4 regions of the Paenibacillus hubeiensis genome follow, and region 4 is predicted to be linked to each of the others. Evidence: predicted binding sites of a transcription regulator. Region 4 holds the regulator's gene; each other region holds the start of a gene.
The links. Region 4 encodes Rex, which represses fermentation and respiration genes when NADH is low (regulators of the CRP and FNR family bind a similar motif). Its sites were predicted from a motif close to TTGTGAAATATTTCACAA; they were not measured.

Region 1 (7,582 bases), on a different contig from region 4:
CCGGACAATACGTTTGCTTTTTTCAGCGCCTCTTCGCCGGAGAACAGCATGCGACCAAGGAAACCGCGCAGATACGTTTCATCCTGATCCTTCGAATACTGACGCAGCCAGTCCACCAAGCTCAATTCCACGCCATCGAAATACTTGGAGTTGTCTTTCGGGAAATAGGCTTGGGAAGTCGTAACGCCCCATGTATACTCGCCGCTGTCCGCTTCCGTTTCGCCCATCAAGATATCGAAAAGAAGGGATTTCGGAAGGCCGTTGGGTCCAACAAACGCAATTTTGTCGCCTTTGTTCACTACAAAGCTTACATCGTTCAACAATGGCTCGCCTTCCACCGCTTTGCTGATGCGATCGACGGTGAGCAGCTGCTTCCCGGCTTCGCGTTCCGGCTTGAAGTTGATGAACGGATATTTACGGTTCGACGGACGGATGTCGTCCAGCGTAATTTTATCGAGCTGTTTCTTCCGGGAAGTGGCCTGCTTCGATTTCGAAGCGTTCGCGGAGAAACGCTGGATGAATGCCTGCAATTCCTTGATTTTTTCTTCTTTCTTCTTGTTCGCGTCGCGTTGCAGGGCGATCGCCAACTGGCTGGACTCGTACCAGAAGTCATAGTTTCCTACGTACAACTGGATTTTGCCGAAATCGATATCCGCGATATGCGTACACACTTTGTTCAGGAAGTGACGATCGTGGGATACCACGATAACGGTGCCTTCATAATCCATCAGGAAGTTCTCGAGCCATTGGATGGACTCCAGATCCAAGTGGTTGGTAGGCTCATCGAGCAACAGGTTGTTCGGACGGCCGAACAGCGCCTGAGCCAGCAGGACACGGACTTTTTCGTTACCGCTCAGCTCTGCCATTTTTTTGTCATGCATGTCGCGGTCAATGCCAAGGCCAATCAGGAGTGCAGCCGCATCCGGCTCGGCATCCCAGCCGTTCAATTCCGCGAATTCACCTTCCAGTTCACCCGCACGCAAGCCGTCTTCCTCAGTGAAGTCCGCTTTGGCGTAAAGCGCATCTTTTTCCTTCATGATGGAGTACAGACGGCTATGACCCATGATTACCGTTTCAAGAACCGGGTACTCATCGTATTCGAAGTGGTTTTGCTTCAATACGGCCATGCGCTCGCCTGGGGTGATGTGCACCTCTCCCTGGTTTGCTTCGATTTCGCCTGACAAAATTTTGAGGAACGTTGATTTGCCGGCCCCGTTGGCGCCGATCAGGCCATAGCAGTTGCCTGGCGTGAATTTGATGTTCACGTCTTCAAAAAGTGCACGTTTTCCGTAGCGGAGCGTGATGCCGCTTGTACTGATCATTAAGCATTACCATCCTTTTTATTTGTTAATCTGCATATTGCATGAATAGCAGCTCGTATACTTATGGATTCAATGACCCTAAGCCTATTCCGGCACCATATTATAACACAAAAAAACGGCTAATTCGAAGATTGGCCGCTTTTTTACGCATTAAATATTTGGCATGGGACTGTTTCCGGTTCAGATGAACCATAAATCCATGTTGATGTGGAAAGAAAATCAGGTTTGCTCCTCCTCGCCATGGCGAATGCGCAGCGTCTCGCCGTGACCGAGAACCTGAATGCGCTCGGCGGCGATGCCAAGGCGCTGCCGTTCGGCTTCCAGGCGATCCAGCGCCTCCCGCGGCGTATCGTCTGCCAGCCTGAACGTGCCGTAATGCATCGGCACCATCAGTTCGGAACCCGTTTCAACGAACCCCTGCAGCGCTTCTTCCGGCGTCACGTGCTGGGACGTCATGAACCATTCGGGTTCATAGGCCCCGATCGGCATAAGAGTGATGTCGATGTCGAAACGTTCTCCGATCGTTCGAAAACCGGGGAAATATCCGGTATCCCCGACGAAATAAACGGTGGGCGGAGATACGGAAAAGTGGTGGGCCGCTCCGCCTTCCGGTTTGCGAATGCCGCCTTTATTCCGGTGCTCTCTTGAACCCGATCCCGCTGACGTTCGAGGGCTCCCCTCATTCGAAGCTTTAGCAATCGCGCTTTCCGCTGCTGCAGGCGAAACCGTCGCAGCGCTCTCCAGAACATACCCGCCCCAATGGGAAGTATTCGTGTCGAACAACGTGCGGCGCGTCCAGTGCTGGGCAGGCACAAACGTAATTTTCACGCCGCCGACGGACAGATGCTCCCACCATTTCAGTTCGTGGCAGCGGTGAAACCCCTTGCGCACCATTTTTCTTTTGAGTCCGTCCGGCACGATCAGCAGCGTTTTGGCGGACACCAGTTTGCGCAAGGATGCCAAATGCAGGTGATCATAATGAGAATGGGAGATCAGCACCACATCCAGCGGCGGAATGTCCCGGATCGGAATGCCCGGAGGTCCAAGCCGACGCTGGAACCCCATCTTTTCGGCCCAAACCGGATCGGTGACGATGTTCAGACCGTTATATTGAATGAAAAAGGTGGAATGCCCCACCCACGTCACCGTTGTCTCTTCCCGGTTGGCATGCAGGAAATCCAGGTCAGGCGGGTGATGCGGCACCTTGAACGTATAATCCTTCGACTTTCTGCGCCGTTCCTCCCTCCACTGCCTGAATTCCTTCAACGTTTTGTCTGTGCTTACATTATCCAGATTGTTATAGCGGATTTTAGGCATGAAAGGACCTCCTCCCTTCACCTATTTTAACCCATATTTCGCCGAATTGAAAAAAGGCTAGTCCTTCGGATTGCCGCTTGCCGCCATATAGATGAACAAAAAAGCGATCGCTGCGACGATAATAAGCGGCGGAGCGTACATGATCGTGAACGTTTCGAAAAAACTTAATCCCGTTACGCCCGGAATGCCGGATACGCCTTCTGCATACATCGTATTCATCCTTTCTTTTTCCCCGCTCGGCCTCGTACATAATCGGCATCGAACAGGAACAATCTCATGATCAGCACCAGCGACGGAATCAGCACCAACAGCCCCAGACTGAACGCGGTAATCAGCGCGATTCCCATCGTGCGGTTCGTGAAGCTGTCGTAAATGTTAACGTACGGATACAGGATGTAGGGCAAATGCGAGCGGCCATACCCGTACCAGGCAAAAGCAAACTGCAGCATGACAGCTACGAAGCACCACCCCATGTACTTGCGTTTCCATACGAGTGATACCGCAATGACGAAGCAGACGAAGGAGGCAATAAACATCCATGAAATGCCCAGCATGTTCTGAAAATGCTGCGGGTTCTGCTTGTTGATTTGCAAAAACGCCAGAAAGCTGGCAAAGATGGTAGGCAGGCTCCATAGCAAGGCATATTCCCTCAATACTTCAAACGCTGTCTCATCTTCCGCTCTCTTGGCGTAGTAGGACAGGAACATGGCGGAAATATAAAGCACGCTCACCAATGCCAACAGCACGACAGACCATGTGTAAGGATTGGTCAAAAATTCGCCCCAGCTAAACAAAACCCTCTCTCCCGACTGCTCGATAATGCCCCCTTCGGAGATCGCCAAAATGGTGGAGAACACGGCGGGAATCAGCAGCCCTGTCGCCCCATACAAGGCCATGTATATCCGGCTGTTCTGGCCGTTGTTTCCATAGGTGTTATAGGCGTAATATACGCCGCGAATCGCAAGCAGCACGATGGCAAGCGAGCCGGGCACCAGCAGCGCAGTTCCATAGTAAAACGCGCTGTCCGGATAAAATCCGACCAATCCGACCACGAAAAAGATGAGAAAGACGTTCGTCACTTCCCACACCGGCGAGAGATAGCGCTGTATGATGTTGTGGATTTTATTCTCATGCCCGGAGAGCACACTGTAAAAGCTGAAGAACCCTGCGCCAAAATCGATCGACGCAACGATCAGGTATCCGAACAGAAACGTCCACAAAATCGCAATGCCCGCAATTTCAAAGCTCAATGCACGATCCCTCCCTCAAGCCCGAGCGACTCCAGCTCTTTCTCCGCTTCCTTGTTGCGAAACAGCTTGCTGAGGACACGGATGCAAGAGAAACAAAGGACCAGATACAGCAAAATGAACAGAACAAGCATCCAGCCTACGGAAGTGGACGTCGTGGCAGCCTCGGATACCTTCATGTATCCGCGCAAAATCCACGGTTGGCGTCCAACCTCCGCGAACATCCAGCCGAGCTCGATCGCAATCATCGCTAGCGGTCCCAGAAACACGATGCCCATGAGCAGCCAATTCGGATACGGTTTGCGTCCCGGAAGCCAGCGCCGAAACACGTACAGGACAGGAATCAGGAAAATGATCACTCCTGTCGTCACCTTCAAATCGAACATATAGTGAATCGACAGCGGCGGCCTCAGATCGGCCGGATACTCCTCAAGCCCCTTCACTTCGGTATCCGGCCGATTTCCGGCAAGGATGCTTAGCGCGTAGGGAATTTCAAGCGCATACTTGACTTCGTTGTTCTCGTCCAATATGCCTCCATATACGAGCGGCGCTTCTTTCATCGTTTTGAAATGCCATTCGGCCGCGGCCAGCTTCTCCGGTTGGTATTTGGCCAGAAATTTGCCGGAGGAATCCCCGAGCATAATAGTGCTGACGGCAAATACAAGTGCGCTGACGGTCGTCAGTTTCAATGCCTTTTTATAATAAACATGGCCCCTGCCCCGCAGCATGCTGAAAGCGGCGATGCCTGCAAGCAAACCCGCGCTGAGCGTATAGGAGGATGCAAGCACATGGGTTACCTTGGTTGGCGTAGCGGGATTCAGCATGGCCGCTATAGGATGAATGTCCTTCATGATGCCATCGATCAGGGTGAAGCCCTGCGGCTGGTTCATGAACGAATTGACGGTAGTGATAAAAATGGCCGATGCCGACGAACCGAGCGCAACCGGGATGAGCAGCAGCATGTGCGTGTATTTATTTTTGAAACGATCCCAGGTGTACAGGTATATGCCAAGGAATATCGCCTCTATGAAAAAGGCGAACGTCTCCATGAACAGCGGTAGGGCAATCGCCTGTCCCGCCACCCGCATGAACATGGGCCATAACAAGCTGAGCTGCAATCCAATCGAGGTGCCGGTTACTACGCCGACCGCTACGGTGATGACAAAGCCTCGCGCCCACCTGCGGGCAAGCAGGGTGTAGTGCACGTCGTTCTTGCGCAATCCGCGCCACTCCGCAAGAGCGATCATGAGCGGCACGCCAACGCCGATCGATGCAAAGATAATATGTACAAACAGGGTTAATCCGGTCAATATCCGGCTTAGCAGAACAGGGTCCAGCGTTGTCATCAGGGTGACACTCCTCACTGTTAGTCAATGATAGGTTCCGGGCATCGCCCTTCTTCCTTCGAACAACTAATAATTCATGATGCGAATGATGCTCTTCACCACGGCGTAAAGTACGACGACCGCGGCAACCAGACAAACGATCACAAGCGTTTTCTCTTCTTTGCGAAACATATCACGCCTCCTCCCTTTAACGGATGCGAATGTCGTTTACCTATACCGTTTGCAAAAGATTCCTTTTTTATCCGCTTTTATCCGCGAATGTGAAAACTGACACAAAGAAGCCTTAACCGCTACTTGAATGCGATGCATCCAGTAGGGTTAAGGCTTTATTATCCCGTCAGCCGTCAATTATTCATACGAGCGCCTCTTGTTTGGGAAGCCGGACCTTGAACGTGCTCCCCTTGCCTGGCGCAGACATCACCGTCAGCTTCCCATGGTGATCTTCCACGATTTTACGCGAAATATATAACCCCAGACCCGTTCCGCCAATCTGGCGATGGTCCGAATTGTCCACCCGGTAAAACTTCGTAAACAGCATGTCCTGCACCTCTTCGGCAATGCCGATGCCGTAATCCCTTACATCGATGCATAACCACTTCTTCTCTTCCCATAACGTAATATCGATGCGATCGGCACCAGGCGAGTATTTGACCGCATTGCCAACGAGGTTGTGCAGCACCTGTGCCATCCGGTTCTGATCGGCATAAGCGAAGAAGTCCCCGTTAAAGGCATGCACATATATGCGTTGTACTGATTTGATGTTCCACTGTTCGGCCACGCCCTCCACCAGTTCCAGCATAGGAACATAGGTCATGTGGTAGGTCAAGCTTCCGTTATCCAATCGTTGGATATCCAGCACGTCATCCAGCAAACTGCTGAGCCGGGCCCCCTCGGACGTAATTTTCCCTAAAAATTCAAGGCGCTGCGAGGCGGGAAGATCATACAGCATCATCAGTTCCACATACCCCATAATAGTGGCGACTGGCGTGCGAAGTTCATGTGAAACAACGCTGATCAGCTCGTGCTTCATGCGGTTAAGATGTTCTTCTTCCGTCCTGTCCCGGAACACCAGCAGGAAGCCATGGTTTCTGCCGGGTACGTCAATCTGTTTCATATATAGAGAAAAAACACTTTTGGACGCATTATCCAGAACAAATTCGGTTTCCGCAAAAGCCTGCTCGCCTTTCAGAAACGCGCGCGTCTGATCGAGCAGGTTGAAATTATCCGTGAGCACGGACCGCTCAATGGACAGGGCCAGATCTTCGATGGAGCGTCCAAGGAAATCCCCCAAACCAAACATCTCCTCAATGCGGCGATTGACGATCGTGATCGTTCCAGACCGGTCGGACATGACCAAGCCTTCGCGGACCGATTCAATGAACTGCTCGCTGATGTCGCGCTGTTCCTGAATGGCCTGTTTCTCGCGCACCAATTCGGCGTTCAGCTGTTCCAGCGCAAGCGCATCGCGCACGCGGTCCTCTTCAGCTCTTGTTCGCTCGGTAATATCCTTGATAAACAGATTGTATAATGACTCTTTGTTGCCTAAGCGAATCTCGACAATTTTGTATTCGATCGGAAAAACGGATCCGTCGCGCCTGATGCCGTAAATTTCCTCGATGTGGGTATGCCGCTTGCCTGTATTAAACTCGCGACGTTCAAGCTTTTGCTTGATTTCATCGCAAGTGGCTCCCTGAAACAGGGAAGGGGCATTTTTCTGATATACCACGTCTTCCCTTCGCAGCCCAAACATGCGCTCGGCCTCGGGATTGAACTCAATGATTTTTCCGCATGCATCGACAGCAATGATGCCCTCGATGGATGAATCTACGATGGCCCGCTTGATTTCTTCGCTGTTTCTCAGTTCCTTGGTACGCTCCCTTACACGGTCCTCCAGCGTTAACTTGTCCTGGCGAATCTGCTCGAACTGCTCAAGCAGCACGTCGGACATTTTGCGCAAGTTGCCGATCAAAATCTGGACTTCCGTTACATGGCTTATCGGCCATTTCATTTCCCCTTGTCGAATCAGCAGTCTGGAGAGTGCACTCGTCATAAGCGTAATCCGCTTCAATGGGCTTACGACTTTTTTGCTGATCGGCGCGGCAATGATCATGGATACCAAAATAATGACCAACAGGGATTGGATCGTGGTCAGATAGATTGATGCAATATGAGGATAAAACTTGGAAGGGCTTGACAGTACGATAAGACGATAGCCCTCGGCCGGCGCCTGCCATTTCTCATTGATGAAAACCGCCTGCCTCCAGTAATCCAAAATATCGCTGGATGCCACGGCATCCGAGAGTAACAAGGGGGCGCCCCCTGCCTGCAAAACGTGTTCCTGCTTCGCTGG
Region 2 (7,582 bases), on a different contig from region 4:
GATCCGGAAATGGTCGGCGAGGTGCTGGATGTCATGAAACGTCTTGCCGAAGGCGGCATGACCATGGTCATCGTAACCCATGAGATGGGCTTTGCCCGCGAAGTTGGGGATCGCATTTTGTTCATGGACGGCGGAGTGATCGTAGAAGACGGAACGCCTTCAGAAGTGTTCGGTGCACCCAAACATGCACGTACCCGCGATTTTTTGGCAAAGGTTCTTTAGCCGATCATTGGAGTATCAAGATAAACCATGCCTGCTGTTTAAGGAGGCATGGTTTTTTGCTTGGATTGGTGCGCTATGGATTGAAAAAGTAACTTTTCTGTTACCATCTATGCGGGAACGAGCGACCATTCGAAACCCCGGATTCCCATGAAACAATGGACATACGCTGAATTACAAGGGGAAGCGACCGCAGATTGGTAACAATTACTAGGCACCATGGTTACAATATTGTGATATATTAGTCGTGCCGAAACTTTCTTAACGGAAGGTGCGGGGGAAGTAATGATGCAGTAGAGGGGCAGTCGCATCCTTGCAGCTGCTTGGGGTGAATTAGGGCGTACATAAGCAATACGTGTAAATCTATACCTATAGGGTGGTCTCCTCCATCCGAATCCGACAACTAACTTCGCAGGCATAATAAGGGAGGTAGACTTAATTCGATGAAACGCATCGTCAAAACTGCAACAGCCATGTTAGCAGCAGCCGTATTGATCCAGGCTGTCCCGGCTCACGCTGATTCCGTCCATGTGGCCAAAGAAGGAGATACCTTTTATACGCTTTCCAAGAAATACAACATTGCTCTCGACACGTTGATGAAGGCAAATACGGGCATCTCCGCGTACAATATCTATGACGGGGTGAAAATCAACATTCCGGGCAAAACAAGCACCGCATCCGCTGCAGCTTCAACATCGAAAGTTCAGGCCAATGCAGTAACTGCTGCCAGTCTGGACGTAAACAATGAAGACAAAGTCGTAGAGGCGTGGGGCAAGACGTTTGATTACAGCAAGACATTGAACGTTGTCGCTACAGGGTATTCGGCGGACCCTTCCGAGAACGGGAAGTGGGGATCTGTTGATTATTTCGGCAACGACCTTGAGCTCGGTACCATCGCGGTAGATCCTAAGATCATCCCGCTCGGAACCAAAGTGTTGGTGACTGGACACAGCCATCCGGGATTGCCTAAACAGGCTTTTGTGGCTACGGCGCGTGATACGGGTTCTGCCATCAAAGGAAACCGCATTGATATTTTCATCCCCGGAAGCAAACAATCCGTAAGTTCATTCGGGTTTCAGGACGTGAAACTCTTTATTTTGAAATAAATCGACGATGGTGTTCGTTCAATCACGAAGCGTGAGTGAAGCGAACACCTTTTTGCATCCAGTCATTTTACGGTTTTTCTGTTTTTGGGCATTTGCAGCATTTCATCTAAAGTGACCAATTTGTATCCTCTTTTTTGCAGCTCCGTGATCACCTCCGGCAATGCCTCTACCGTCCCGCTGAGATTGGTCCCGACGCCGCCACCGGCATGTTGAAGAATAATGGAGCCGGGTTTGACGGCAGATAATATGTTTTCTTTGACCTTTTCTTTGGGGATGCCCTTCCAATCCAATGAATCCACGTTCCAGTTTACGATGCTGTAGTGGTTCCTTGCTGCCCATTTGAGCTGCTCTTCATTAATATCCCCGTACGGAGGACGAATCATTTTTGGAGTATATCCTGTCAGTCTCTGTATGATTTCCCCGGTTCGCAAAATCTGTTTGCGGAATGCGCTCATGGACAATTTGCTAAATTGGGGGTGATTGTAACTGTGATTGCCGACGACATGCCCTTCTTTCACGATGCGTTTGACCAGGTCAGGATGTTTCTCAGCACGGTTGCCTACGATGAAAAAAGTAGCCCGTACATGATGTTCTTTTAAAACATCCAACACTTGAGGCGTGAATCGAGGATCAGGCACATCGTCAAAAGTTAAAGCGACCCGTTTGGTCGACGGACCGTTGGTCTTGAAAGTATCTGCATATTTTCGCCGAAGCTGTCCCAATGTCAGCTGTTCTTCCTCCGATGAATGGATGGTTTCCTTGGACTCCCTTTCAGGAACCGAATGATTTCCCATTGCCTCAGCAGGCCGCAAAGGAGAGAAACTAACGCACAGCAGTATGCAGACGATCCCAATGGCCACGTTGAGGCGAACACGCATGACAGCAGCCTCCTTTCAAGAATGCGTTCTTTTTTGGTATTCCCGGGATCGCAATGGTTTATGCGGGATGTGAAGTGTTTCATTGTCTTTGCGACGAATGAGGCTCATAATTCCAGCAAATACATAAAACATGAAGGTTGGGTGGACGCAGATGAATGAGTTCGATTTGAAAACGATGAAGCTTCAAGCAATTCAAACCGGGGATGACCGCGTATTATTGGTGACAGGAGGAAAAGCGCATATCGGTGCAGTCGCCACATATTATCCGGATGGGGAACGCATTAACGGTTCGGTCATGCACATTCCGGGGCATAAGGAACAGGAACTGTGCGAGCGCCTTGCCCGTAAAGCGGCGCAGCATCTCAGAACGACCGTAACCGTCATTATGGGCATTCATTACAATGGCATTACGCGCATGCAAATCGACGAAATTGTGCAGACTGCGGAAAGGCTGCTTGATGAACATTTAAACCCGTCCGAACATACGAATGGTTTGGTGAACGATGCCGTTCAATCCTAAAACGGCAGTTCACAAATTTTTGATTGAAAATTGAAACGGACAGACGATTGCGACGTATGTATAATTATATACAGGGTTGTATTATCGACTAGGAGGAAAATTAAATGTCCATTTTCAAACGATTGCGTGATTTAACGATGTCAAACATTAACGCTATTATCGACAAGGCAGAAGATCCAATCAAAATGACGGACCAATATATCCGGGACATGCAAGAGGATCTGGAGGATGCGGAGAAAGCCGTTGCAGCCCAGATCGCCATCGAGAAAAAATTCAAACAGCTTTATGAAGAACAGGAAGCGCTCGTAAAAAAACGCGAGGAACAAGCTCATACCGCTGCACGCGCCCAGAACGTAGACCTGGCCCGGCGGGCGCTTGAAGAGAAAAAAGCCGCTGAAGAAAAAATGGCCGAATACAAAGTCAGCTACGACCAGAACAAGGCGGCAGCCGACAATCTGCGCGGCAAACTGGATGAGATGCGCAAACAGCTGACACAGATGAAAAACAAACGCGAAACCCTCGTTGCTCGTTACAACGCAGCCAAGGCGCAAACCGAAATCAACAAGGCTCTTAACGGGTTCAGTTCCGATACGGCGAGCGCCGGCATGAAGCGCATGGAAGAAAAAATGCTGCAAATGGAAGCTCAAGCCGAAGCCAGCAATGAAATGTCATCCAAAGGCAAATCGCTCGATGAGGAGTTCGAAAAACTGGGCAAAGATCAAGCGGTTGAAGATGAACTTGCCGCTTTATTGAAACAGTACGAAAAATAAGATTCGAACGATCGAGAGTGTGTGTACCCATCTGGCGGAGAAGAAACATGGTTTCTTCTTCGCTTTTAAATGTGGGTTATGTTGAACTTTGGAGGCTGTGTAAATGGATTTGAACATTTTGGCGATGTTGGTCTGGACGCTTTCAGGCTCAGTGCTGCTCTTTATATTGATGTTCGTGGATTCCTTGTTTACAAAATATAAGGATTTTGCCGAAGTGAAGGCCGGAAACATGGCTGTGACGACGCGAATGGTCATGAAGCTGTTTGCGCAGGGCTACGTGCTTGCCACTTCGATTTCGACGGCAGGACATCTGGGTGAAGCCTTGCTTGTATCGGTTGTTTCGTTTGTTATTTTACTTATATTGGAAAGTGTGGTTCATTTCATTATTCGAAAATGGGCAGCACTTGACTTGGATACAGGCATCCAGCAAGGAAAAACAGGGTACGGCCTGTTTTCAGGTGCCCTGCATATCGTGGGCGCACTGATTATTGCGGCTTGCCTATAAGATTGAAGAACGGGAGTAATTCGCATGAGCGTATGGAAACGAATTAAAGGAATTATGGCCAAACCGGAACCACCCAAGGCAGAGAAAACGATGCTTCAGCTTGCGCCAGGCGATATTTGCGAAGTGTCGCTAGTCACGTATGAAGTGGTGGGTAGAGTGCATCATCGGTCCCGAAATGCGGTTGTGCTAACCTTGAAGGACGGCACGTCCGTTCGCTATTTGCATATCGAAGAGCGCGAAACGACACGCTATGCTTTGTATCAACCGATTGATGGCCGACTTGATGCACCGGATGAGGTGCCGACGCTGCTGGATTTGGATGGCCGTGCCTACCACTTGGAAGATGAATACGGAGGAATGGTTACGACAGCGGGCAAAACGCCATACGGGCAAGCAGGCGAGCAGCTTGTATGGCAGTATCAGTCGGATGATCATCTGCTTCTACGCGTGGAGTGGCAAGACAGAAGGTTTGCTCTGTACGAGGGCGAGTCCGTCATTCCCGCAGACATTAAAGTGATTCGTTCGAGCTAGGAGAGGTGCAAATGAAAAAGCGCACGGCGTATGGATTGAAATTAATGCTTGTGCTCAGCCTTCTGATGTCTTTGCTGTCCGCGTGCGGAGCACCTTCCGTTCAGGATACCTATCCACTCGAGTCTGTTAGCGGGAGCGGGAATTCGACATCCTATGTATATCGGGCTGCTGACCGCACCGTGCCTGAAGTGGCTGAAGAACTGTCCGATCAACGCAAGCCGGACCAGATCTCGGCGGTAAACGACGAGCGGATGTTCCTGGTATATTCGGACCAATATTACCACCTGCAGCAGGACCCGAACAAAAAGGAAGATACGCTGATCGAGGTCGATTCAAAGGAATATGTCCGTCAAAATTACGATTCCTCCTTTTTGCAGGGTTATCTGACCGCCACGCTGCTCGGCAATTTGTTCGATGCTCTTGGGGGCAGCGGATCTTCGGGGAAATACCGGGGCTATACAAGCAAGGATACGTATAAGCCCAATGCCGGTTCCTACCGAACGCCAACCAGCAACGATAAAAAAGCAGCGCCTCCGATTACCGTTGAGCGAAAAGGCTCCATTACGAGACGCGGGGGCGATACGGACACGAGCGTAGGTTCAGGCGGCGGTTTGTTCAGCCGGAAAAAAGAACCGAGCACAGGCACCGTTGAACGCAACAAGAGCGGAGGATGGTTTGACTCACCGAAAAGCTCATACAAAAAACCGAAAACAAGGGTTGGCGGAGGAAAAATCAAAAGGCGACGATAGCTTTTGCGATGCTGAGCCGCCCCCAATTGAACAGCCAGCGAGTAAAAGGAGTCGTCTCCCTTTTGCACGCTGGCTGTTTGTTTAGATCAGGAATTGCGAACCTGCTTTGACGTGACATTGTCACTTGTCATCGTTGCCTGTTTCGGGCTACACTTTTTTACATAGGGAGATTTTCTCCAAGAAGGAGCGACGAACATGAAATCAAACATGCCTCATGCTGACATGAAAAGTTCCAAATTTATGCGGACCGCCGTTCAGGTGCCCGATGCTCAGGCCAAGATTGCGGCGCGTGCAAGCTCTGGCTCGACCGAGCTGGTCAGGCTTGAACTCGCGCATGGGAGAACGTTGGCCGAAACCGTTCATGCACCGCATCCGTATCCGTTTTTCCGCCGTTCAGGCATGGACGGTTATGCCATTGTAAGCGGCGACACCTTGCATGCTTCCAGCGATGAACAGATCTGGCTGCGCGTGATCGATGAAATACCGTGTGGTTACACTTCGGATCAGATTGTTGTGGAAGGCACTGCTGCGAGAATCATGACGGGTGCACAGGTTCCCGAAGGAGCCGACGCTGTCGTCATGTTGGAGATGACCGAGAGCAGGGAACAGGATGGGCAGCATTGGATCGGTTTGAAACGAAGCATTCAGCCTAACGCCAATATTACGCCCATTGGGCTGGAGGTTCAGGAAGGCGACTTGCTGCTGGAGTCAGGCACGACCATTCGGGCAGGGGAACAGTCGGTCCTTGCGACATTCGGCGTGGCTCATGTACGTGTCTATCGTCGACCCAAGGTCGCGATTTTTGCGACGGGAACCGAACTGCTTAACGTGGACGAGCCTTTGCAGCCTGGACGGATTCGAAACAGCAACAGCTACATGCTTCGTTCCCTGGTCGTTGAGGCCGGGGGAGAACCGGTCATGTACGGTTCGATCGCAGATGACGTTGCTGCTGCCCGCGCCAAGGTGGAAGAGGCTGTGCGCGACAACGATATCGTGGTCACGACAGGTGGCGTTTCCGTAGGAGATTACGATATTATGGGAGATCTCGTGCGCGAAAGCGATGTGGACATGCTGTTCAACAAGGTAACGATGCGCCCGGGCAGCGTAACGACGGCGGCGGTGGTGAACGGAAAGCTGTTGTTTGCTTTGTCAGGCAATCCAGGGGCCTGTTTTGTCGGTTTCTCGCTGTTTGTCTGGCCTACCATCCGGATGATGCAGAGCGATCCGCACCCTTATTTGGAGGAGTGGACGGCGATTATGGATACGGAGTATACGAAGGTAAACAACTTTACCCGTTTTGTCCGCGGACGCATCCAGATTAGGGAGGGCACCGTTTACGCTGCACCGGCTCCATCGCGGGTGGATGAATCCAGCGTGATGATTACGATCAAGGACAGCGATTGCCTGATCGTGGTTCCGCCGGAAAGGAAGGGCATCGCGGCCGGGGAGAAGGTCCGCATTATCAAACTCCCTCAAGGCAGGTGAGGCAGGATGTCGATAACGAGCTATGCCAACACTCCGGGACCGGGGCCAAAAGTAGTGCAGGTGGTCGGGTACAAAAACACCGGCAAAAGCACGCTTACGGCTGCCCTTACGCGTGAATTTTCCAACCGCGGATTGAGGGTCGCGGTGATCAAACATGATGGGCATGACCACTTTCAAATGGATCGGGAAGGCACCGATTCGCATCGTTTTGCCGAAGCGGGGGCAGGGGCTGTGGCCGTCATGTCCGATACACGGACGGCCATTCTTGAGAAGCGGGCGGCCAGGTTGGAGGATATGCTCCATTATTTCAAGGATTATGATTGGGTGTTGATCGAAGGCCACAAGCAAGCGCCTTACCCTAAACTGGTGATGGCGAGGAGCGGCGAAGACCTGCTCCTAGTGCAGCAGCTGGAGAGGGTCATCGGAGTTGTTTCGTGGTTCCCGAAGGAAGAGGTACAAAACGAGGCGGATTTCGATGGCCAGCATGTTATTGAGATTGACAACAAAGGAATCGCTTGGCATTCCGTGCATGAGCCCGGACAGGTTGTGAGCGTCCTGCTGTCTAGTTCTCGATAAGGGTTGACACTGTGCATCACTGATCGTTCAAAAGCCGCCATTGGGGCGGCTTTTGGGGTTTGATTATCATTTGTTTTTTACGATGACGAAACGGAGAGCTAGTTTTCCTCCAATCGGCGCTCAATCGCTTCGGACATCGTTTTATCGGTAAGATGGGCATAAATTTCAGTGGTCTCGGTGGAAGCGTGACCCAGCTGTTCCTTGGTTTTATAGATATCATTTTGCAAATAATAGTCTGTCGCA
Region 3 (7,582 bases), on a different contig from region 4:
GATCCTTGCCTTCGCGCAGTTGTCTGCGGAAGATGGGTTGAAATTGCTCGGGGATGTTCTCATCGATGAAATGGGCCACCATGCCTTCTTCGACTTGCTGCAGCATGGAGCGAAGTTCAAGGGAATTATGTTTGACCGGGGTTTTGATGTCGCCGATGAAAATTTCGCCATAATCATGGCTGCTCGTAATCTCGTAGAGCTTCTTCCAATCAATGGCGACGCCATTCAATTCCTCGATATCGGCCAGCGTTTTGGCGTACTGCACGACTTTCCAGGAATGCGCCGAGACGCTGTGCTCCTCGAATTTGAACTTGCCCGGAGTACGGATAATGCGTTCAAGATCGTTCAGCGATCGAAAGTACGTATGAATGCCCATGGAGTGATCATCCTTTGCTGTAGTATGAACCGACTATACTCCAGATCTGTCAACGCAGTATTAACGAACGTAGACGATTCGGTAATAACGGGACCAGCGTCTTCCTGGAAACACAAAAACCACAGAGTTCTCTTCCGCTCCATATGTGAGCGGTTGCTGAGTTCCGTGGTTTTATTATGCCTCTGTAATGAGAAGGCATTCGGGGAGAGCAACATTCCCAGGGTTGCCTTTTTCTTGTGTTAGCTTTTACGGCCTTGCTTTTTTGCGTACAGGGGACACGTACCAATACGCCATGCCGACAAAAAGCGCTCCGCCGACGATATTGCCCAGCGTAACCGGAATCATGTTATGGAACCAGCCTGCGAGCGTAATCGTATCCGGATGGTTCGGAAGAAGCCAGGACAGGGAAAGCAGCGTCATATTGGCCACGCTATGCTCGTATCCGCTGGCGATAAAGGCGTACAGGCACCACCAGATCAGCACCAGCTTGGCGATGTCTTCCTTGGAGCGGGCGGACATCCAGATGGCGAGACAGACGAGCCAGTTACACAGGATGCCGCGAAAGAACAACTCGGTAACCGGGGCGGCCATTTTTTTGGCCGATACGGCAAAAATAATATGCTCCGGGGCCGCGCTTTTGAATAGACCGCTGCCCAATATCAGCAGGCAGAGCAGCACGGCGCCGATCAGGTTGCCAAGGAAGACGAGGCCCCAGTTTTTCAGCGTATCTTTCACGGTGGTACGCCCTGCGAGCGTGCTCATCGTAAAAAACATGTTATTGCCCGTAAACAGCTCGGAACCGGCAAAAATGACCAGTGTGAGCGCAAGTCCGAAGGACATGCCCATCAGCATCATTTGCAGGGGCGATTTGGCCGCGAGCAGCGGGGCGCCGATGCTGAAAATGAGAATGATGCCCAGACCCACGTAAGCGCCCGCCATCAGGGCGGATACCATATAACGCGGCAGGCTGTTGTTCATCGCGTCCCGCTTTTTGACGGCGGCTTCAATAATGCCTTCAACATTAGGTGTGTACATGTCGTTTTCCCCCATTAAGGAACTCAAATAAAAGGTGTGCGATACAGAAGCGGAGGCGCTGGCGAGTTATATGGAGATCCAGACTCGGCCATCCTCGATTTTTACCGGATACATGCGGACTTGACCCTCATCGGGAGCTTGCACCAAGCCTGTGCTGAGGTCGATTTTCCAATCGTAGAGCGGGTCGTACAAATAATGTCCTGACACGATGCCTTCCGCCAGCGGTCCGCCTTTAGGGTGAGGGTTGCTGTTGTCCGCAGCGAATACAGTCCCGTCGGAAGCACGGAAAACGGCCAGCTCATGGCCCTCAATATCAACCACTCTTCCGATGCGCGGCAGAAATTCCTCAATCTCTCCCGCTGCGAAATACGTTCCCGTTTGCTTGGTCGTCATATGAATCTCTCCTTTGTCTGTAATGATCATCTATGAAAACCCCGACCGAGGCCGGGGCGGAAGGTGCCTGGGGTTATGGACGAGCTGCCACCTCGATGCCTTGAAAGAGCTTGCTTTGTCCTTGTTCGTTCCGCAATGCTTTTTTCCAAGGGTCCTCCACTTGCTGTAAGGCGAACTCGATTCGGGCCATCAATGCTTTGCGTTCCTCGATATTGTCTACCACGACCGACCGGATCTGCTCTAGTCCGATGCGCTCTACCCACTCCGACGTCCGCTCCAGATAATTGCCTGTTTCGCGGTAATATTGGATGATCGCGCCGCACAGCTCGATCAGCTCCTCGTCGGTTTTCACTTTGCAGAGCGAGTCGGCCAAGCGGGCTTTGATGCCGCCATTGCCGCCGATGAACAGCTCCCAGCCGCCATCGTTGCCCACGATCCCGATATCTTTAGTACACGATTCCGCGCAGTTCCGCGGGCAGCCGTTCACGGCCATTTTGAATTTGGCAGGCAGATCAAGGCGTTCGAACTTGCGCTCCAGCAGCGCGCCCATGGCCATCGAATCCTGCGTACCGAAGCGGCAGAATTGCGATCCAACACATGTTTTGACCGTGCGCAGCGATTTGGCGTACGCGTAACCTGAAGGCATATCCAGTTCGGCCCATACTTGTGGCAGGTCTTCTTTCTTAACCCCGATCAGGTCGAGCCGCTGACCGCCCGTTACTTTCACGGCTTTGACGTCGTATTTCACCGAAATGTCGGCAATGCGTTTCAGTTCCTCCGGCGTAGTTACCCCGCCATACATGCGCGGTACAACGGTATACGTACCGTCTTTTTGAATGTTGGCGTTCATGCGTTCGTTCACGAAACGAGATTCTTTCTCGTCCTCATGGGTGTCGGGGTAAATCATGCCCAGGTAATAGTTGATGGCTGGACGGCATTTCGAGCATCCCTCAGGCTGGGTCCAACCAAGCACGTTCATGACTTCTTTGCTTGTTTGCAGTCCTTTTTCCCGGATTTCGGCAACGATTTCGTCCCGGCTTAATGAGGTACAGCTGCAGATGCCTTGTTTGGCTCCGCTTGTGAAGCCGTCTCCAAGTACATATTGCAAAATCTGTTCCACGACCGGTTTACAGCCGCCGCAAGAACGGGTTGCACCCGTGCAGGCTTTGATCTCGTCCACGCTGCTCAGCCCTTGATTGGTAATGGCATCCACGATGGCCCCTTTGGTAACGCCGTTGCAGCCGCAAACGATCTCGTCTTCAGGCATCGTTTCCACGGAGGCAGCCTTTTTGTGGCCGCCGCAGCCGGTACCCATGAGTGCAGCGTACAGGTCATCGGTCATTACCGCCTGTTGTTTGATTAATTTTTGCAGCTCGGCTGAATCGGTGATGTCCCCGAACAGCACGGCCCCTACCATGATGTTGTCGCGCAGCAATATTTTTTTGTACGTGCGTTTCCAATCGTCTTTGTGCGAAATGATCGTATGTTCGGGACTGTCGAGGAATTCGCCTGTCGAGAACACGTCGACGCCCGAGATTTTCAGTTTCGTGGATACCACCGAGCCTTCATACGGAGCCGTTTCCACGCCGCAAATATGTTTCGCCAGAACCATGCCCTGTTCGAACAACGGGGCCACGAGGCCGTAACAGGTGCCGCGATGTTCGGTACACTCGCCGACAGAATAGACGTTTTCCATCGAGGTTTGCAAATAATCGTTGACCACGATCCCGCGGTTCACTTCGATGCCGCTCTCGCGGGCCACGCTTGTGTTTGGCTTGATGCCGACCGCCATCACGACGAAATCCGCATCCAGCACCGAATCGTCGGCGAAACGAAGGCCCTGCACGCGCTCGCCGCCGATCAACTCCTTCGTTTCCGCGCCCATTTTGAATTTGATCCCTTGTCGCTCCAGTTCCGCCTTCAGCATGGCTGCGGCTTGCGGATCAAGCTGACGCTCCATCAAGTCCTGCATCAAGTGCACCACGGTAACGTCCATGCCGAGCTGCACGAGACCTTTAGCCGCTTCGAGGCCGAGGAGTCCGCCGCCGATGACCGCCGCTTTTTTGTATTGCTTGGCCGCTTCGAGCATTTCGTTGCAATCCGCGATGTCCCGGAAACCGACGACGCCCTGTTTGTCATGTCCCGGAACCGGAAGGATAAACGAACTGGAGCCTGTTGCGATGATCACTTTGTCATAAGGAATTGTTGTGCCCGCGTCGGTTACGACTTCGCGTGTTTCCGCGTCAATCCGTGTAGCGGTTGTGCCTGTATGCAGTGTAATGCCGTAGTCAGCATACCAGTGCAGATCGTTCAGCACGATGTCGTCGATCGTTTTGCTGCCTTCCAGCACATAAGAAAGCATGATGCGATTGTAGTTGGGATAAGGTTCTGTTCCAATGACGGTAATGTCAAAGCGGGAGCTGAGTTTCAGAATTTGCTCCACCGTGCTGATTCCTGCCATGCCGTTTCCGATAATAACTAACTTTTCTCTATTCCCGTTCATGTGTATATGCCTCCTTGGATGTACACTGTGCGTTACCACGAATTTTAGTGGTCCATATTTGAATCATACATGACATAGCCGACATATTATGTGATATTTTTCACTAATAACGATAAAACGATCACTAATTTAAAAGTGTGACGGGGCTCACGAAAACGAAAATTTATTATTTGTGTTTTTCATGTATGAATGGGATATACGCGCTACTACCACAAAATGGAGGATCAAGGCAAATGATAAATGCGAACTATTGTTCTTATTTGGCTTTCATTGTATGATAAAAGACGGACCGTCCCTGTTCCCTATTTTTGCGAAAGGATGTTATGGCATCATGATGGGAAGATCCCACCTCATTATCGGGACAGGCGTTTCTCTTTCTGTCCTTCAATTTGCGGGCGTGCCTGTAACCGTTCCTGCCGTTGCCGCGGCGTTAATCGGTTCGCTGCTGCCGGACATCGACGAACCGAATTCCTTGCTGGTGTCCAAGGCGCTGCCAAACGGCTTGCTTCGGCTGCTGCAAACGATTTTGCTTCCTGCGGCCGTGTTCGTTTATTTTGTCGTTCCGGCCAAACCGTGGAATTTGCTGCTTGCCGCGCTGATCGCGCTCGTTTCGTTTTTGCCGTCCAGGTCGCTGCGCAAGGTGTTGATGTTTGCGATCGGGCTTGGCCTTGTATTTTATGGCCATTCGCTTGCACCCTGGAACTTGATCGGGGGAAGCTTGCTCATGCTCTGCACCACGCTCACGCATCGGGGACTTACGCATACGCTGTATGGAACCGCCGTATGGACGGGGCTGTTGTATGCGACAACCCAGCAGCAGCAGGGGGATGCCATCTGGCTGGCCGGAGGTTCGGCTTATGCCATGCATCTTCTTGCCGATTCGCTGACGAATCGCGGCATCAAGCCGTTGCCGCCATTGAAGTGGCGGATCCGCGCCAACTTGATGAGCACCGGATCAAGGCATGGGGCCGTGGTTGAAAACGTATGTATCGTGTTGACGCTGATTTTGGCCTGGATCGCCTTTTCGCCGATGTTTTTATGAATGGCCGGCCAGGCAACCGCAAATGACGTTCGAACCAAAAATGCCAGTTCCGATGATGCGGGACTGGCGTTTTTTTAACTATGCGCAGCCATAGAGCAAATCCGCTTCGCATGTTGAATGGTTTAGCCGCTGGTGGGTGCACCGGACAGAGTTTCGATGTCCGTTGATCCGAACACGAACAGCATAATAAGAATGAAAGCAATCAGCAATTCGGCAAAGCCGACGCCATCGAAAGCGGATGATTCCACAACAATCCCTCACCTTCCGCATCCTGCATCAGGAATTCATTCGCTGCTGGAAAACCTGAATGATGTCATTGATGGTCATATCTCCATTCTGATCCAGAAAATCCTTCAATTGATCCGCATTGCTCGGTTGAAAATCCTTCAACGTTTTATATCGTCCCGTCAAGGTAACCAGCAAGGTTGCTCCCCGGAATAGCGTAACGGCGTCAACTCTTAATTTGCCGCTAACAAGCAAAGCCGCGACGATGAAAGCCAGTTTTTTGCTTGAAAGGCTTCCGTTCAGCAGATCGTTGGCCACGTTCGTTTTATTTGAATTTTTATTGGATGATCTGGTTGTTTTCCCTTTCCTTCCGGTTGCCATCACGGATCACCTGCTGTTTTCTCGGTTTGGAACTTGCTTATGTATTCTATCTTATGAAATCTTCGGATGAAAGGTTCTCGACCTGAAAAGAAATAGGGGCTGACCCTCGTCATTTTCATGACCTACGGGACAGCCCCAATCTGTTATTACGATCGCTCAGGCGTTATCAATAATGGTATTCAGCGTGGTCCGGTCCAGACCTTTGACCAGCTTCACGAGCAGCTCTTTCGCCGCATCGTAATCATCCGTATGGATAATGGAAGAAGACGTATGGATGTAGCGCGCGCAAATGCCGATGACCGTAGAAGGCACTCCGATGCCGCTCAGATGAACCTGTCCGGCGTCCGTGCCGCCCGGAGAGATGAAATACTGCATTTTGATCTGATTCGTGGAAGCTGTATCCTGCACGTATTCCACAATGCCGCGGTGGGTGAACATGGTCGGGTCGAAGATTCGCAGCAGGGCGCCTTGGCCGATATGTCCGAACGATTGTTTGTCGCCGGTCATGTCATTGGCTGCACTGCAATCGAGTGCAAAGAAAATGTCAGGCTGAATGAGGCTCGCTGCCGTACGAGCACCGCGTAGACCCAGTTCTTCCTGAACGGTTGCGCCGCTGTAGAGCGTGTTCGGCAGCTGCTCCTTGTGCAGTTCCTCCAAAAGTTCCAGCGCCAAGCCAACCCCGTAACGGTTATCCCAAGCTTTCGCCATGATTTTTTTCGGATTGGCGAGCGGTGTGAACTCGCAGATCGGCACGATCTGCATGCCTGGATGGATGCCCCATGATTCGGCTTCTTCCCGGTTATCCGCTCCGATGTCCAGATACATGTGGTTCAGATCGACGGGTTTGCTGCGTTGGGATTCGTCCAGCAAATGGGTAGGTGTCGATCCGACTACGCCTGTAATCCGGCGATCGGGCGTAATGATCTGCAATCGCTGCGACAGCACGGCCTGGCTCCACCATCCGCCGAGTGGACGGAACTTGATCATGCCGGTCTCCGTAATGCCTGTCGTCATAAAGCCCACTTCGTCAAAATGACCGGCTACCATGACTTTCGGTCCGGTTTCTTCCCCGCGAAGCACGCCGAAGAGACTTCCCAATCGGTCTTGAACGAATTCTTGCGTGTAGGCCGACATTTGGTCTTTCATCCAAGCGCGCAGTTCGCGTTCAAAGCCCGAAACGGACGGAAATTCGGTCAATGTGCGAAACATGTCCAGCGTTTTTTGATTCATGCATAACCAACTCCTCTGTTTGTATGTAAGGTAAACGAAGTCGCGGCAGAACGGCTGCCGGACGGATGACTTTCCGGAAAAGGAAAGACAAATTAACCACTGGTCACATCATAGTATGAACGTTGTTATCCCAAATGTCCATGTTTGCGTCATGTATAGGAAAGGTGGAATAACCCACAGCCGCGCAGAAGGTCTGCAAATCTCCGCACATGCCCCTGTCTGGCAGCATGGTTTGTGAATATGCATAACTGGAACGGAATCGGACCCCTTGAAGGAGATGGAGACAACGATGAAGCCGGATTACCAGAGAAAAGAAGAGATCATCATCATCGTACTGTTTATGCTGCTCGTGATCGTCCTGATTTATTTGTGACGCTAGAGTATTGAAACCTCCGAC
Region 4 (7,582 bases):
GATTCCTCCGCGCATTTGCATCGTCAGAATCAGCGCTCCGACCAGCAAACCTGCAATGAGAACGGGAATGATATTAAACCCTATAAATGCGAGAAAAATCAGCAACACGGGTATGAATCCAATGATAATTTCCTTTGTCCATTTAGGCATTCGGCCACACTCCTATCTGTCCCGGAACACGCGGCAAAATGACAAACTTGCTCGCATTTCCGTCCCTGAGGCTAACGTATACGTTTTTATCGTCCATCGCTGTATTGACCTTAATGCCGCCTGTAGCCATCTTGCTTAGCGTTGGCGTAATTTCAGCATACTGTTTGTTTTCCATAGCCTGAGCCACGGTGAACAACGCCTCTCCCCACCAGTTGTCAAGCGTTTCGTTGGAACGGTCGACGACGTCCAGTTTGATGGAACGTGAACCGATTAAGGTTTGTCCTTTTTTATGAATATATTGAACCAGCTTGCCCAGATCGACATCCGGCTGCAAATCAAGTTTCAACAACACGTCATTGCGGTTAATGGTTATTTGAGCGTCTTTGACCCCGTCATACTGGGTCACCATTTTTTCAATGGGGTTATGCACGGCAACCTGACGATATGCAAACCAACCTCCAAACAATACGACGGCTGAAATCACGACAGTTAAAGCAATAGGCAATACTTTTAACTTCAAGTGTGCTTCCCCTCCAAAATTAGCCCGCATGAATCCATACAGGGCGTTGTATAGTCATCTGCGGAAATGCTGCAAGCCGACAAGCACGTGCATCTTGCTAAAATTCCAGCATTTCCGTCATTCGAATTTGCACAACAAGTACATATCTGAGTATATCACATCGTATATACGATTTCGAAGGCGATTATTTGAAGAATTTATTAATTTTAACTACTTAAATCCAAAATTTTCATCAAAGTACGGCAAACAACCGATCAGCAACATTCGCTGTCGGTTGTTTGGTCGTAAGCATGTCAGCTGTTCGGAATCGTATATACCAGATCCACTTGCTCCCCATTGCTAAAACGATAGAAACGATAATAACTGTGTGTATCATCATGATAATAAACTTGCCATACATAAATTCCGTTCACGACGCCAGGCAGGATTCGCTTGATTTCGCCATTCGGGACTTCGGAAGCGAATCTTTGGCGAATTTGAGCTTCGGACATTCCGTTCTGCAGCAGCTCGCTATGCACTGCCCCCGCCCCGGACAACGGTTTCCCCGTCTCGTCGAACTTGACCCACACAATGACGTCCTGGTTATCCTTATTGGTGCCGCTCAGCGTCCAATAGATGCTGTCTTCGCCCTCTTTCTGTCCCCATACGAATTTTTGAAAATTATCGTAGGACGTCAGCTCCAGCTGCTGCTGGGCGGCCTGCAGGGCGAGCGCCTCCTGATTGCGCTGGTCCTTGGTCACATAGACGTAATAGCGCTGCAATACAATCAACGCCACGATCAGGATCAGCAGCGATATCCATATCCACTTTTTCTTTTTCTTTTTCTTCAAAAGCCGAACTCCCTTTCCCTGATGAGGCTGCGCCCATGAGAAATTAACGGGCGAGCAGGCCCTCAAACGCCGATTGAGCTTCACGCAAAATGCGTTCCTCGTCCATCGTCAGGCACTCGCCATGTTTCACCACTTGTTTGCCATCTACCCACACATGCTCCACGTCTTTGGCCGACGCCGAATAAATGGCATGGGAAATCAGATCGGTATGCGGGTACAGATGAGGCTGGTCTATGTTGACCCCGATGAAATCCGCCTTCATTCCCGCTTCAAGCAAGCCGGTATTGTCGAGGAAAATCGAGCGTGCTCCGTATGCCGTTCCAAGCAGAAGCGCTTCGCCGGCCGGAACCGCAGTCGGATCACCGGACACGCCTTTATGAATCAATGCCGCCAGACGCATCTCTTCAAACATGTCCAAATTGTTATTGCTCGCCGGTCCGTCTGTTCCCAAAGAAACGGTCACGCCCGCTTTCAGCAGCTCAGGAACTCGCGCAATGCCGGAAGCCAGCTTCAGATTGCTGCCCGGATTATGAGATACTGCAACGTTATGGCGAGCCAAAATCTCGATTTCCTCATCGTTTAAATGCACGGCATGAGCCACGAGGCAAGGCCGCGAGAAAAAGCCAAGCTTCTCCAAGTGCGCTACAGGACGCAGACCGTAATCGGTCACGTTCTGTTCCACTTCGCGCAGCGTTTCGGACATATGGGTATGAAGCGGCAAATTCAGATCATGGGCAACCTGCACAAACTTTTCTATGTAATCCGGAGGGCACGTATAAGGCGCATGCGGAGACATTACGGCAGTAATCCGTCCATTTGCCTTCCCGTTCCAGTCGCGGGCAAACGCAGCCGCTTCGCCGAGCTTGTGCTTCTGTTCCTCTTCGGAGCAAAGACCGATGACGCCGCGAGCGAGCGCTGCACGAATGCCGGATTGCTCCACGACTTTGGCAACCTGATCCATGTGATCATACATGTCCAAAAAAGCCGTCGTTCCTCCTTTGAGCATCTCAAGCACCGACAAGGACGCCCCCCAATAAACGTCCTCAGACGTCATTTTCGCCTCCATCGGCCACATTTTCTCCTGCAGCCATACCTGCAGCGCCAGATCATCCCCGTGGCCTCTCAGCAGCGACATGGCGGCATGTCCGTGCGTATTGATCAAACCTGGCAGAAAGAGCAATCCTTTTCCGTCCACTTTCGGCAGGCTTTCATCTTCTGCCGGCAAGGATTCGCCGATATACTGAATTTTGTCGTCTTCCACCACCATGTATCCTTGAACCACGTTCCATTCCAAACCTTTGTTTACGGCGAATTTGCCGTTGTGTATAACCCATTTATTTGTCGTCATCCTGCTCGTCGTCCTTTCCATTTTCCAAATAATACGCAAGGCTTAGCAAATCCGTCGTAAAGTCCGCATTATGAATACGAACATGCGGCGGGGTTTTCAAGATGGTTGGCGCAAAATTCAGGATGGCTTCGATCCCGGATTCGATCAACCGGTCGGCCACATTCTGCGCTTCGGTATCGGGGACGGTGATGATGCCGATGCGAATATTAAGGTTTCTGACCGATTCCGTCAGCTCATTCATCGCTTGCACTTTCAAGCTGTTGATTTGGGTGCCGATCTTGGGTTCATACGCATCGAATACAGCCACGATTTTCATGTTGTCCTTCAAGTAAGCATTATAGTTGGACAAGGCATGACCCAGGTTACCGGCTCCTACCAACGCAACATTGATTTGCTGGTCGATCTTCAGGATATGGCGGATTTTCTCAATGAGATACGATACGTCATACCCGATGCCCTTGCGGCCAAAATCGCCGAAATAGGCCAAATCCTTGCGGATCTGGGCCGGATTGAGGTCCAGGCGCTGTCCCAGCTCCTGCGAAGAAACCGTCGTTACCTCACGTTGGTGCAATTCACTCAAATAACGCAGATATACCGGCAACCGCCTCACGACGGCTTCCGAAATTTTATCTGATTTCATGTTTTTTTTGCTCCTCCTTGCCAAAGCGCGATAAATAGATGAAAAGGGAGGCATCCCGCCGTGTACTCTAATTCGAATCATTTTAGAGGAAGGATGCCGCCTTATATTTGATGTACTTCTTTAACGTATCAACCCGCAGCCATGTAATCTCAACAAGTGTACCGCCTTTTGCAGGCGTTTCGCAACATTGCCGAAAAATGTTCTGTCGTTTCTACCTGAATTAGGTTTGTTCAACGTCTTGTTCGAGCCATTCGCTGATGCGCGGAACCATTTGCTCGGTCAGCATGTGTTCCATTTTTGGCCCAGGCAAGGAATATAAAAAGTATTTTCCGTAATATGATTCGATCACCCGCGTATCGTATACGATAACAACGCCGCGATCCTTGGCTGTGCGAACCAGCCTTCCGAATCCTTGCTTGAAACGAATGACCGCCTGAGGCACAGACAGCTTCATGAACGGGTTTTTTTTCTGCTGCTGCAATAATTCACTTTTGGCTTCCAGGAGCGGATGATTCGGCGGCTGGAACGGTAACCTGACAATAGCCAGACATGTCAATGCATCCCCAGGTATGTCCACGCCTTCCCAAAAACTGCTCGTCCCGAGAAGCACCGTCGCTTTGGCGTCTTGGAACCTGCGGGTGAGCTTGGACCGGCTGCCGCTGTCCACGCCCTGACCGAGCAAGGAGATTTCGTTTCCGGACAATGCTTCCTTAAGCGGGTCATACACTTGGCGCAGCATGCGGTAAGACGTAAACAGCACCATCATGCGCCCGCGCGTAGCGATGGCCGTCTCGGCCAACGATCGTACCAGCATGTCCACGAAATGCGCGTCCCCGATCGACCCTTTCACGCTCGGGAAATCGCGCGGTATCACCAGCAGCGCCTGATCGCGGTAGCGGAACGGAGACGGCAGCATCGCCGTGAGCAAACGATCATGCTCCGCGGCTTCCTGCAGGCCAAGCTGGTCAATCATGAATTGAAACGACTTATCCACGGACAGTGTGGCAGACGTAAGCACGACGCTTCTTTTTTTATCGAAAAACATTTCCTTCAGCTGCGCGCTCACGTCCACGGGAACGGCATACAATTGCAGCGATTTGCTGCGGAACTGGCCGCTTGCTTCCATCCAATACACCGTGGCAGCATCGTCCATTCGCATGAAGAAGCGCAGGTTTTCGCGCAGCGTGGAAAGGTCTTTGAACAAGCCCGTAATGTCCGTGATCAAGCTGTCCGACTGATAGTCGTCCTGATCCTCTTTCAGCTCGAGCATCAGCTTGTCTCCCTTGCGAATGAGATCGCCAAGCGTGACGTAAAGCTGATTCTCCTCGTTCTGCAATTCCTCCCACTTGGCCGGCTTCTGCGTGCTCTTCAAACGCAGGGAAAATTGTCCCGTCTCTCCCGGAGAAGCGTCGGTCCGTTCCGGCAGCAGGTTAAACAGCGCCTCGCTGAGCCGATCCCATATTTCTTTGGCTTCCAGCGCAATCGGGAACATCTGGTCAATGGCCGATCCCCATTCGACGGAACGTTCATGTCCCGACAGCTGAGAACGCAGCAGCGGAAGCTGTCCGTTGCGGCTGTCTTTGAACAAACGCGTTAACGTATGCACCAATGTGAAATATTTCATATGAAGTCCAAGATGTTTTCCTGCTACATCTTCCAAGTGATGGGCCTCGTCGATGACAAGGCTCTCGTAGGACGGCAGCAGCTGATGGCTGGCCTTTACGTCGGTAAACAGCTTCGAATGGTTCGTGATGACGATGTCCGATAAGCCTGCTTCATGCTTGGCCCGGTGATAATAACATTTGCGGAACCAAGGACAGGAGCGCCCCAGACAGGATTCCGATTCGCTCTGCACCGTCTCCCAGAAGTCCCCGCCGCGGCCGCTGAGATTCAGTTCCTCGTCGTCCCCGGTCTCGGTCTGGGTAAGCCAGACGATCATCTGCGCCGCGGTAAAATAATCTTCCTTCGGCGTCGAAAATTCGCGGCCGTTAATCTTGTGCTCGAATTTGCGCAGGCACAGGTAGTGTCCTCGTCCTTTAAATACCGCAGCTTTAAAAGGAAAAGGCACAACTTGGGTCAAAAGAGGAATATCCCGCTCCCGCAGCTGTTCCTGCAGGTTGATCGTATGCGTGCTGACCATTACCTTTTGTTCCTGCTTCACGCTCTCATAGATGGCTGGCAGCAGGTAACCGAGCGATTTCCCCGTGCCCGTTCCGGCTTCGATGAGCAGGTGTTTATCCTCGCTCAGGGCTTGCCGGACGCTGCTGAACATCTGGGTCTGCGCCTCGCGTTCTTCATAATGCTCCAGCGTATTCTGCAGGTTGCTCCGAACCTGCTCCATATATTGCTCAAAGCTGATGCCTGCCAGCGGATTACCGTCCTTCTCGTCGCGAGGCGCGCCGATTTCGGTCCAATCGCTTACATTGAGCGCGAGTTGGCGATAATAGGTATGTCCATCCAAATCTTGAATGGGCTCGGCTTCCTTTTCCATGCGCAGCCCGTCAAAAAACCACCCCAGATCGCTGTCCTCGGGGGCAAAAAGGTCGCTCAGGCGCTGGATCGTAATGAGCGGCAATTCACGCAGCTCGTCAAAACACTTTAACAGCACGTATGCCGTAGCCAATGCATCGCTATCCGCCTGGTGCGGACGATCATGTTGAAAGCCGAACTCGGACGAGACGTACCCGAGCTGGTACGAGCTCAGCGAGGGGAACGTGATTTTAAGAAAATCGATCGTATCCAGAATGCGGCCGGTGAACGGCAAATAACCGCAGCGGTCCAGCGCGTTCTGGAGAAAATGAAAGTCAAAGGCGACGTTGTGCCCGACCAGCACGACATCATCCAGCAGCGGCACCATTTCCATCATCATCTCTTCCAATGATGGCGCGTCCGCCACATCTTCGTCCGTGATTCCCGTTAACCCCGTAATGAACGGCGGGATCGGAACTTCCGGATTTACATACGAACTGTATATTTGAGAAATGCTGTAGTCATGATCTATTATGGCAAGCCCGACCTGAATAATCTCGCCGTCGGACTGTGTGCCGGTTGTTTCAAAATCCAAAACGGCAAATTTCATTGCAATTTACGGTCCCTTCATTTCAGTCTATGTTACAGCATAGCAAAAAAAAGGGCTTTTGAAAATTAACTGACAAAAAAGCGGTGTCCCATCCGCTATGCCAAAGGAGGGGACACCGTTTTTCGCTCGCCGGCCGGCACGCCCTGCGGGCTATGCCTTGCGTCAGCTGATTCCATATTGCATTGGTCCGCTGCTGCGCCTGCAGGCGTCCATATTGTACAGCGGTTCGGTCAAAGTCGGGTCATGCTGCAGGGCCTGCGCAAACAACATCTGTGCTGCCTTGGTGTTTGCCTGTTTGGCTTCGATGCAGCCAAGGGCATTACACACAAGACCTTTGAGCCTCGGGGACCCATTCAGATGCAGAATGCGCTGCAGGTGTTCTTGCGCATCGGCGTTCTGCTCGAGATGAATATGCGAAAGCCCCAAATAATAACGGGCCAGCGCGCTGTCGGGATAGTCATTCACCACACGGGAAAATTGCATGATCGCTTGCGGGTACATTTGCAGCTTAAAGTATCCTTGGCCACGACTGAAACATTCCAAATGCAATTCCGGAAGGGCCGTCACTGCTTCCTGTTCCGGTTCAAGCTTGGCCGCAGGCCTCATGTCCTGCTCGCGAACCTGGCTCATTTTCTCCTCGAACATCAGCCATTCGTCGATGACGCTATCACTCATCCGCTTGAGCAAATTCCACTTTTGCAGCAATTCCTGTTTTTTCAGGCCCTCGGCAGAAGGGTAGCGCTTGATAATCTCATCTAACATGTCATTCATTTCCGCGAAAACATGCTGGAACATCGTTGCATCCCCACCCTTGAAAAAATGGATTAGTGCAGTGACCTGTACTCATTTTTTGCAGGGGGGTCCCTTTTCATTCTCGTTCCCAGCCGATTACATCACCGTGGCGTGAACTTCCTTTTTAGACGTTTGTACAGGTCGGTTATGCTCGTCGACGAAGACAACCGTAGGCTGGTGAACGTTTGCTTCTTCCTGGGACATCATTGCATATGAAATGATA

Region 1: a site for Rex is predicted at 5,491-5,508, ahead of RSX24_RS24135 (cytochrome ubiquinol oxidase subunit I). Genes of this name have one in related genera too.
Region 2: a site for Rex is predicted at 2,271-2,288, ahead of lpdD (prenylated flavin chaperone LpdD). Genes of this name have one in related genera too.
Region 3: a site for Rex is predicted at 4,396-4,413, ahead of nirB (nitrite reductase large subunit NirB). Genes of this name have one in related genera too.

Annotation. Positions count from the first base shown of each region.
Region 1 is NZ_JAVYAE020000012.1:41,601-49,182, forward strand. It holds gene RSX24_RS24115 (ABC-F family ATP-binding cassette domain-containing protein) at 1-1,322, opposite strand, end outside; gene RSX24_RS24120 (MBL fold metallo-hydrolase) at 1,542-2,639, opposite strand; gene cydS (cytochrome bd oxidase small subunit CydS family protein) at 2,697-2,858, opposite strand; gene RSX24_RS24130 (cytochrome d ubiquinol oxidase subunit II) at 2,855-3,889, opposite strand; gene RSX24_RS24135 (cytochrome ubiquinol oxidase subunit I) at 3,886-5,232, opposite strand; gene RSX24_RS24140 (ATP-binding protein) at 5,585-7,582, opposite strand, start outside.
Region 2 is NZ_JAVYAE020000002.1:184,146-191,727, forward strand. It holds gene RSX24_RS07535 (amino acid ABC transporter ATP-binding protein) at 1-222, shown strand, start outside; cyclic di-AMP (ydaO/yuaA leader) riboswitch at 458-653, shown strand; gene RSX24_RS07540 (3D domain-containing protein) at 663-1,325, shown strand; gene RSX24_RS07545 (polysaccharide deacetylase family protein) at 1,388-2,203, opposite strand; gene lpdD (prenylated flavin chaperone LpdD) at 2,355-2,723, shown strand; gene RSX24_RS07555 (PspA/IM30 family protein) at 2,828-3,493, shown strand; gene RSX24_RS07560 (DUF350 domain-containing protein) at 3,597-3,998, shown strand; gene RSX24_RS07565 (DUF4178 domain-containing protein) at 4,023-4,529, shown strand; gene RSX24_RS07570 (DUF4247 domain-containing protein) at 4,541-5,278, shown strand; gene RSX24_RS07575 (molybdopterin molybdotransferase MoeA) at 5,486-6,763, shown strand; gene mobB (molybdopterin-guanine dinucleotide biosynthesis protein B) at 6,770-7,339, shown strand; gene xerS (tyrosine recombinase XerS) at 7,438-7,582, opposite strand, start outside.
Region 3 is NZ_JAVYAE020000009.1:220,929-228,510, reverse strand. It holds gene RSX24_RS21815 (YfbR-like 5'-deoxynucleotidase) at 1-376, opposite strand, end outside; gene RSX24_RS21810 (formate/nitrite transporter family protein) at 623-1,411, opposite strand; gene nirD (nitrite reductase small subunit NirD) at 1,478-1,804, opposite strand; gene nirB (nitrite reductase large subunit NirB) at 1,878-4,307, opposite strand; gene RSX24_RS21795 (metal-dependent hydrolase) at 4,639-5,349, shown strand; gene RSX24_RS21790 (hypothetical protein) at 5,472-5,597, opposite strand; gene RSX24_RS21785 (hypothetical protein) at 5,626-5,955, opposite strand; gene RSX24_RS21780 (M42 family metallopeptidase) at 6,112-7,185, opposite strand.
Region 4 is NZ_JAVYAE020000004.1:122,538-130,119, forward strand. It holds gene RSX24_RS13800 (AAA family ATPase) at 1-150, opposite strand, end outside; gene RSX24_RS13805 (hypothetical protein) at 143-670, opposite strand; gene RSX24_RS13810 (cell wall elongation regulator TseB-like domain-containing protein) at 964-1,500, opposite strand; gene RSX24_RS13815 (amidohydrolase) at 1,544-2,848, opposite strand; gene RSX24_RS13820 (redox-sensing transcriptional repressor Rex) at 2,835-3,542, opposite strand; gene dinG (ATP-dependent DNA helicase DinG) at 3,709-6,567, opposite strand; gene RSX24_RS13830 (tetratricopeptide repeat protein) at 6,730-7,362, opposite strand; gene panD (aspartate 1-decarboxylase) at 7,456-7,582, opposite strand, start outside.